One region of the Kineococcus rhizosphaerae genome, then DNA from elsewhere that is predicted to be linked to it. Evidence: riboswitches for the same ligand, from Rfam matches in the RefSeq annotation. Region 1 holds a riboswitch; the other holds the start of a gene.
The links. A riboswitch is a leader RNA that binds a small molecule or an ion and turns the genes downstream of it on or off. The one in region 1 is predicted to bind S-adenosylmethionine.
Positions count from the first base shown of each region.

Region 2: it holds a riboswitch for S-adenosylmethionine, as region 1 does, so the genes downstream of both, CLV37_RS05030 (ABC transporter substrate-binding protein) here and CLV37_RS22190 (FAD/NAD(P)-binding protein) in region 1, are expected to answer to the same signal.

Region 1 covers NZ_PVZF01000014.1:3,614-8,018, reverse strand. The annotation lists gene CLV37_RS22195 (amino acid ABC transporter permease) at 1-432, opposite strand, end outside; gene CLV37_RS22190 (FAD/NAD(P)-binding protein) at 429-2,411, opposite strand; SAM riboswitch class I at 2,584-2,678, opposite strand; gene CLV37_RS22185 (ATP-grasp domain-containing protein) at 2,853-3,863, shown strand; gene CLV37_RS22180 (NtaA/DmoA family FMN-dependent monooxygenase) at 3,970-4,405, opposite strand, start outside.
Region 2 covers NZ_PVZF01000002.1:170,645-175,049, reverse strand. The annotation lists gene CLV37_RS28795 (Rne/Rng family ribonuclease) at 1-1,928, opposite strand, end outside; SAM riboswitch class I at 2,364-2,454, shown strand; gene CLV37_RS05030 (ABC transporter substrate-binding protein) at 2,706-4,082, shown strand; gene CLV37_RS05025 (carbohydrate ABC transporter permease) at 4,079-4,405, shown strand, end outside.

The sequences.
Region 1 (4,405 bases):
CCCGAACCCGATGTTCTTGTAGAGGATCGCCAGGTTGAACCAGAACAGGAGCTGCAGGATCAGCGGGACCGAGCGGAAGACGCTGATGTAGGCGAAGCTGACACCCTGCAGCAGGGGGTTCTTCGACATCCGCATGAGCGCCAGCACCGTGCCCAGCACGAGACCGATGGCCGTGCCGACGATGGTCAGCTTCACGGTCAGCCACATCGATTCCAGGATCGTGGCGGAGAACAGGAACTCACCGACCGTGGGCCACTCCCACGCGGGGTTCGTCACGAGGGCGTTGACGGCCATCGCCGCGACCACCGCGACGACCGCCGTCGCGACCCACCGCCACGGGTGGCGTGCGGGCAGGACCTTGACAGCCCCCGCGGGTTCCTCGGTCGCCAGCGAGCGGCTGGGGGCGGTGCCGGTGCGAGTCGTCTCGCTCATCGACGGTCTCCTGGGAGTTCGGACAGGGCGGTGGGCACGGAGCGGGGCGTGGGGGGCGCAGAGGTCCCGGCCCGCAGCAGGTCCGCGGCGAGCCGGTCGGCCCGCCGGAAGAGCTCGGCGTTCGTGCCCGGCCGGGCGAACGCCGCGGCGGCGCCCTCGCCCGAGACCCAGGCCCCCGTGGCGAAGCGGCGCGGGTGCGGGGACCCGTCGTCGCGGACCAGCCGGCCCCGGCCGTCCACGACGAGCCGGCCGTTCGACAGCCGGGTCTCACCGTCGAGGACCTGGTGGGCCCGCACGTCGCCGCGTTCGCGCAGCCGCGTCAGCAGCACGTCAGAGGTGCGCTCCAGGTCCGGGACGGGCAACCGCGCCTCGACGAGGCCCTGCGCCCGCACCTCGTGGGGCCCGCTGTCCGAGCTGGCGGTGAACGAGCCCGCCCCGGGGTCGGCGACGACGTTCAGCCCGGCCCCGAGGAACCGCAGCAGTCCGGCGCGGGCCAGGGCGGACAGCTGCCGCAACCGCTGCGGCGGCGGCCCGCTGGCGACGTAGCTGAAGAACCCGTGCCACCAGCCGTCGACGTCCAGGGCCGAGGACCGGGCGTTGAGCCGCCCGGCGGCGTGCAGACCGGCGGTCACGACGTAGGCGGACAGCAGGGCCGCGACGACCGCGGCGTCGGGGGAGTGGCGCGCATCGGCCCGCCGGGTCCGGTCGTCCTCGAGGTGCTGCAGGACGCGCTCGTGGACCTCGTCCCCGGACGTCCCCCACCACCCGTCCAGCGGCCGGTCCAGCTCGGCGGCGTCGAAGCGGTCGGCGGGGTCGGGGACGGAGCGTTCGACGAGGTCGTCGACCTCGGCCGAGCCCCAGGCCGCGCGGGAGAACCGGGCGTCGAACTCGGCCGCGGCCAGCGCGGTGCGTCCGGGGTGGCTGCGGAACAGCTCGCGGTAGTGGGCCCCGGCCAGTTCCTTGACGATCAGCGGCCACAGGTCCGCCCGCAGGTCCAGCGGGGCGTCCCCGTGCAGGTCCGCGACGGTCTGCGCCGAGTAGTGGCGCGGCAGCCCGAGGTCCTTCGGGGTCTCGTAACCGATCTTCGAGCGGTACGGGACGCCGCGTCGCGAGCCGACGTGCAGCCGCGGTTCCCGGCCGCTGGGGTGGTAGTCCAGGGAGCCGTCCGGGCGTTCCGTGAACCGCCCGCCGCGGCCCTCGGTCAGGCGCACCACGAGGTCGACGAAGGCCAGGCCCATGCCGACCACGACGACGTCCGAGCCCGGGCGCAGGACGTCGAGGTCCTGGTCGCCGGTGTAGCCCGGGCGCACGTAGGCCAGGCCGTGGGTGCGGGCGAACGTCGCGATGCGCCGTTCGCGGGGACCGGGCCGGACGTCGAGGTGCCCCTGGACGAGCAGCACCGCGTCGACCGTCAGGGTCTCCTCCTGCCCGGCCAGGTGCAGCACCTGACGGCCGTCGCGGGGGTCGTCGGTCAGGTCCAGGACGGTCCGGGCGTGCCGGTGGACCCGCACCCCCGCGGGCAGCCCGGCCAGCGTGCGGGCCCACGCGTCGGCGAAGTACCCGCTGGCGAGGCGGCGCGAGGTGAAGGACCCGGGTTCGTGGCGCAGCACCTCCTCGCGCAGCAGGTCGTCACCGGCGGCGGCCGCGTCGTGCACGAGGTCGGCGCGGTTCTCGTGGACCCACCCGGCCAGCGACGGGCCGCGCAGCACGGGTTCGGCCAGGCCGGTGACGGACTCGTCGGGCAGGACGCTGATGTCCGCGGCCCGCGAGTTCATCCACAGCAACGGGTCCTGGGCCTGGCGCCACACCCGGCCGGCGCCGGAGTCGTACGGGTCCACCACGTGGACGTCGAGGACGGACCCGTCGTCGGCCGCGGCGTGCTGGGCGCCGAGACGCTGCAGGAGGACGAGGGTCCGCGGACCGGCACCGACGACGCCGAGGGAACGGGACGGTGATGGGGACGGGGGAGTGCGTGACAAGGGGGTGCTCCGGAGGTCCGCGCCGACACCGGCGCAGGGGACGTCCGCGGGCGGGGCCGCGACGGACGGGGGTCAGACCCCCGCACAGACCGCCGAGCTCAGACGACCCAGGTCGACGTGGCGCCGGCGGACCAGCAGGCTCCCGGGTGCGGTGCGGGCACTCATCTCGCGACTCCCATCGGTCCTGGCGGAAGCACCCTCGCCCGACGGGTCGGGGGGTTGCTGCGACGTCGACGAGCCAGGTCTCTCGGTCGCTCTGGATGGACGGTTCGAAACTATCCCACCGGAGCGGGTTTCTCCAAGCGCCGGACCGCCCGCACGGACCGTCCCGGGTGGTGAAGCGCTTCCATGCCGGCTGTCGGGCGGACCCACCGCGGGAGGTGGTTCCCTGGCCGGGGTGGCACCCTGGACCGAGAGCTCCCGAACCCCCGGAGGAACCGCATGACCGTCGTCGAGGACACCCGTCGGTGGAGCTTCGCCGCCGACGCCGAACCCCGCGTGCACGTCGTCCACGAGAACCCGGAGTGGTTCCCGCCCTTCGAGGCGGCCCTGCGCGCCGCCGGCGTCCCGTTCCAGGAGGTGCTGCTCACCGACGGTTCCCTCGACCTGGACGCTGAACCGGCCCCGGGCGTCTACTGGTCGCGCCTGAGCGCGTCCGCGCACACCCGGGGCAACGCCCGCACCAAGGAGTACACGCGCGCCGTGGTCGCCTGGCTGGAGGGGTGGGGGCGGCGTGTCGTGGGTGGGTCCCGTGTGGTGGAGCTCGAAGTGAGCAAGGTTGCGCAGCACGCCCTGCTGCGCCGCAACGGGTTCGACGTCCCCCGCACGCTCGCCGTGTTCGGCCGCGACGACCTGTCGACGCGTGCCCGTGAGCTCGAGGCGCCGTTCATCACCAAGCACAACCAGGGTGGCAAGGGCCTGGGCGTCCGGCGCTTCGACACGCACGACGAGTTCGACGCGTACGTCGCCTCGCCGGACTTCGAGGAACCGGCCGACGGGATCACCCTGCTGCAGGAGTACCTGCGCTCGGCCCAGCCGTTCATCACGCGCGCCGAGTTCGTCGGGGGCCGCTTCGTCTACGCGGTGCGCGTCGACACCTCCGCGGGGAGCTTCGAACTGTGCCCCGCCGACGCCTGCGAGGTCCCGACCTCCGGGCAGACGCTCGAGGCGTGCGTCGTCGACTCGCCGCAAGGGTTGTTCTCGCTGCGCGAGGAGATCACCGCGGACACCCCGCTCGTGAAGCGGTACGAGGACCTGCTGCGCGGGGCCGGCATCGAGATCGCCGGGATCGAGTTCCTGGAGACCGCCGACGGGCGCACGGTGACGTACGACGTCAACACGAACACGAACTACAACCCCGCCGTCGAGGCCGTCGCGCCGCGGTCGGGTCCCGGGGAGATCGCGGCGTACCTCGGCGCGCTCCTGCGCACCGAGACCTCGCACCGCCCCTGACGCCCACCGCCCCCGAATCCCGCCGAAGGCACACCTCGCGCCCTGAACTGCTGGTGATCAGGGCGCGAGGTGTGCCTTCGGCGCGGGGGAGCAGCCGGTAACGCGGTCAGCGGCGGGTGAGGGGCGCCCGCAGGCCGAGGTGCTCGCGCAGGGTGTCCCCGACGTACTCGATCGGGTAGGCGCCGCGGTCTTGCAGCGCCGGGACGAGCTGGTCGACGATGTCGTCCAGCCCGCTCGGGACCAGGTACGGCGTGATGTTGAAACCGTTGCTGGCGCCCGAACGCACCCAGAAGGTGAGTTCGTCGGCCAGCTGCGAGGCGGTCCCCGCGAAACCGCGCTCGGAGGAGTGGTGCAGGACCAGTTCGCGCAGCGAGAACTTGTTCTCCTCGGCGACCGCCCGCCACTGCTGCGCCAGGCTCCGCGCGTTCGCGCCCGCGCGGTGGGCCCCGCGCGTCCCGTCGATGTCCTCGATGACCGGGTCGTGCGCCGGCAGCGGACCGTCGGGGTCGTAGCCGGACAGGTCCTCGCCCCACACCTGGCCC
Region 2 (4,405 bases), on a different contig from region 1:
TCGCCGGACTTCAGCGCCGCCTCGATGCGCCGCGGCTGGCCCTCGAGCCCGGCCGCGTCCCAGTTGACCTCACCGGCGTACAGGACGGCGTTGCGGCCCTTGCCGACGTCGACGAAGGCGGCCTCCATGCTGGGCAGCACGTTCTGGACCCGGCCGAGGTAGACGTTGCCGACCATCGTCGTCTGCGCCTGCTTGGCGCCGTAGTGCTCGACGAGGATCCCGTCCTCGAGGACCCCGATCTGCGTCCGGTCGTCCTCCTGGCGCACGACCATGACGCGTTCGACGGCCTCGCGGCGGGCCAGGAACTCGGCCTCGGTGAGGATGGCGCGCTTGCGGCCCTGCTCACGCCCCTCGCGACGGCGCTGCTTCTTGGCCTCCAGGCGCGTCGAGCCGCGCAGCGCGGTGATCTCGTCCTCGCCGGTGCCCCGGGAGGCGGACCGGCGCGGTTCGCGGACCCGGGTGACGGTGTTCGGCGGGTCGTCCGGCGAGGCGTCCTCCCCGTCCGCGGACCCGGCGCGGCGGCGACGGCGACGGCGGCGGCGGGACGAGCCCGACGACTCCTCCCCGTCCTCGGACTCCTCGCCCGCGTCCCCGTCGGTGTCCTCGTCGGTGTCCTCGTCGGCCGGCTCGGCCCCGGTGTCCCGGGCGCCGGTCTCCTCGTCGTCGTCCGAGCCCTCGGCGTCGTCGGCGTCGTCGCGGGTGCGGCTGCGCCGGCCACGACCGCCGCGGCGGCGGCGGCGGCGCGGTGCGCCGCTGTCGTCGTCGGACTCGTCGTCCTGAGCGTCCTGGCCGTCCTCGTCCACCGCCTGGTCGGCGGTCTCGTCGAGGTCCTCCTCGAAGGCGTCCTCGTCGGGGCGGTCCGAGCCGCCGTCGGTGGAGCCGGGCCGGCGGAAGGACTCGAAGTCCAGCGTGTCCTGGTCCTCGCCCGGGGGCGGGCCCGCGGGCGCCGACGCGCGGCGCGAGCGGCGCGGGGAGGTCTCCCGCGCGGAGGTCTCGGCGTCGGGGGCCTGGAAGAACAGGGCGGTCGCGCGCGCCGCGGCGTCGGTGGCCCGCTCGGTCTCGGGTTCGCGGCGACGACGGCCGCCGCGCCGGGCCAGCCCGGCGGCCCGCAGCAGCACCGGGTCGTCCATCAGGTCGTCGGTGTCGTCGGCTTCAGTGGCGGCGTCGGCGTCGGCGTCGGCGGTGGGCTCCTGCCCGGCCGGAGCGGCGGCGTCCACCGACGGCTCGAGCACGGGGGCCTCCTCCACCGGGACGTCCTCGGCGACGGCGGCGACGGCGGCGGGCTCGGCGGCCGCGACCTCCTCGACGGCGGCGGGCTCGGCGGCCGCGACCTCCTCGACGGCTGCGGGCACCACCGGGTCGGCGACGACCTCGGGGGCAGCGGCGACCTCGGGGGCAGCGGCGGGGGCGGCGGCGGTCTTGCGGGCTCGGCGGCGGCGGGCCGGCGCCGGGGCGGTCACCTCCCCGACCTCCTCGACGGCCGGTCCGCCCACCGGGGCGACGCGCTGCTCGGTCGGGGTCTCGGCGGCCGGCGCGGCGGGAGAGGTCTCCAGGACCGGCTCGGGGGCGTGCTCGGGCGTGGTCACCTTGCGGGTGGCCCGGCGCGCCCGGCGGCGCGGCGCCTCGGGGGCGGGTTCCTCCCCGGCCGCCGGGGTGGGGGCCGCGGTGGCGTCGGGCGTCGTGCGGGCCGTCGCGGCGGCGTCGGCGGCCGTCGCGGTGACGGCCTCGGGGGACGCAGCCGCGTCGGTGGTCTCGACCGGCGCGGCGGTGGCCGCCGGTGCCGTCGTGACGACGGGCTCGGCGTGCGCGGGCGCCCCGGCGGGGCGGCTGGCCGCCCGGCGGCGGCGGGGCCGCGTCGGCGCGCTCCCGGCGTCGGCGCCGGTGCCGTTCACGGGTGCTGCGGTGTTCTCTTCCGGGGTCGTGGTCACGGGTCGCTCCGTTGGGCCCGCAGCGCCCGCTCCACCGGTGAACCCCGCGGACGCTCGGGCGTCCTCGTCGGAATCGTCGGGCGGGTCGTCCCGCACCCGACGGAAGTCCTCGCTGCACCGGAGGGGTTCGCGCGGCGCGTGCTCCCCCCGGGCCGCCGGCGGTCGTCGTCCGGCGAACGGGCACGGGGCGCCTGCGAGGCCCTTCCACTGGACCGCGGCGCTGCCCGGGACCCGCGCGCTGGGCGGCGGTCTCGACGGCGGGCCGGGCGCCCGGTGTCGGGGAACGCTCGGCCACGCTCAGTGTCGCACAAGGGCCGCCGGGACGACCGGCCGCGCCGGGTCGCGGGTCGTCACCGCCAGCCCGGCGCCGGGCGAGGCGCGAGGCGCGGCGCGATCGGTCCCCGGCCGCCCCCGGTGTCCGCTACGCTGCGACCAACACCATCCAGAGTGGCCGAGAGACCTGGCTCGTTGACGCCACAGCAACCACCGCGCGAGCGGCAGGTGCTCCCGCCAGGGGCGATGGAGGACTCGCAGTGGACAGCTGTACCCAGCCCCGACCCGGCACGCGGCTCACCCGCCGCTACCACGTCGACCTCGGTCGCACGGCCTCGATGGCCTGTCGCCCGGCCCGGTCGACGCACGCCCTGCGTCCGGGGACGCCGCGCGCGGTCTGACCGACCCGCACGCCCTCCCCCACGGTCCTCAGGCGAGCGCGCCGCTTCCCGCGCGCACCCACGACGGACGACGATCGTCCGCCCACCCCCACGGAGCACACCCATGTCCGCGCCCCTGCGCACCTCCTCCCCGGCGAGCACCCAGCGCCTGATCGCCTCCCGCCGCCGTGTCCTGTCCGGCGCCCTGGGCGTCGGCGCGCTGGCCGCGACCGGCACCCTGGCCGCCTGCGGCGACGGCTCGACCGGATCCGACCTGGCCGCCGGCAAGGCCGTCGACCTCAAGGGCGCCACGCTCAAGCTCATGGTCAACCAGCCCCACGTGCTGGCCTTCACGGACCTGCTGGGCAAGAAGTTCGAGCAGGAGTTCGGGGGCAAGGTCGAGGTCACCGCGATCCCCTACGACCAGCTGACGAGCAAGCAGATCCTGGACGTGCAGGGCGGCGACGGCGAGTTCGACGTCTTCGACTACTTCTACTTCGGCCTCGGCGAGCTCGTGGACGCCGGCGCCCTCGTCGACCTGACGAAGTGGATCGACGCCAACGACGACATCCGCACGGACGACTTCCTGCCGTCCATCTACGACCCGTACACGCTCATCGACGGCAAGCGCTACGGCCTGCCCTTCGACGGCGACACCCACGTCCTCTACTACAACGCCGAGGTCTTCCAGAAGTACGGCGTCGAGCCGCCGAAGACCTGGGACGACTACGACGCGGCCGCCGAGAAGATCACGAAGGACTCCGGCGGGAGCGTGTACGGCGCGATCGTCGAGGGCCAGCAGGTCCCGATGATCCTGGGCTGCTCCTTCATCAACCGCCTCGCCGGCTACGGCGGCACGCTCGTCGACGGCGACGGCGGGGCCGCGTTCAACGGCGAGGAGGGGCTCGCGGCGCTGCAGCACCTCATCGACGTCGCCCCCCACGCCCTGCCGACGCCCCTGCAGACCGGCTTCGACCAGGCCAACTCGGCGTTCCTGTCCGGTCAGGGCGCCATGCTCGACACCTGGACCGACCTGGGCCTGAAGGCGCAGGACCCGGCCAGCTCGAAGATCGTCGACAAGTGGGGCGTCGTGACGCTGCCCGTCGGGGGGAAGAACACCAAGCCCCGCACCGCGCTCGACGCCGGGTTCGGCCTGGGCGTCTCCACGGCAGGCAAGCAGCAGGACAAGGCCGCCGCCTTCGTGAAGTGGGCGACGAACGAGGAGAACAACTTCCTGCTGGCCTCCACGGCGGGCTCGGGCATCGACCCGGCGCGCAAGACGGTCCTCGACTCCGCCGACTACGCCAAGGCCGCGGGCATCGCGACCGAGACGATCCGCGAGGGCCTCGACGGCGACCCGCTGGCCTGGCCGTCGCAGCAGGGCGCGCCGAAAGCCCTGCAGGACCTCGTCGACCAGCTCGCGCTGGCGATCCAGGGCAAGACCGAGCCGCAGGCCGCGCTCGACGAGGCCGCGAAGAGCTGGGAGAAGACGCTCGGATGAGTCAGCTCCTCGACGAACGCCGGACCCTGCCGCGCCAGCGCGACGCCGTCGCCCGGCGGGCGGTGCCGGGCCGGCACCGCCCCGGGCACGTGTCCACGTGGCTGGCGGCACCGAGCCTGGCCGGGCTCGCGCTCATGCTCGTCTACCCCACGGTGTTCGTCGTGGCGCTGGCGGTCACGAAGTCCTCGCTGGCCCGGCCTCTACAGCGCTTCACGGGCACCGACAACGTCGTGGACGCCTGGCAGTCGCTGGCCTTCGCCGGCTCCCTGGTGCGTTCGGTGGTGTTCGCCGTCCTCGCCGCCGTGCTGGCGACGGTGCTCGGC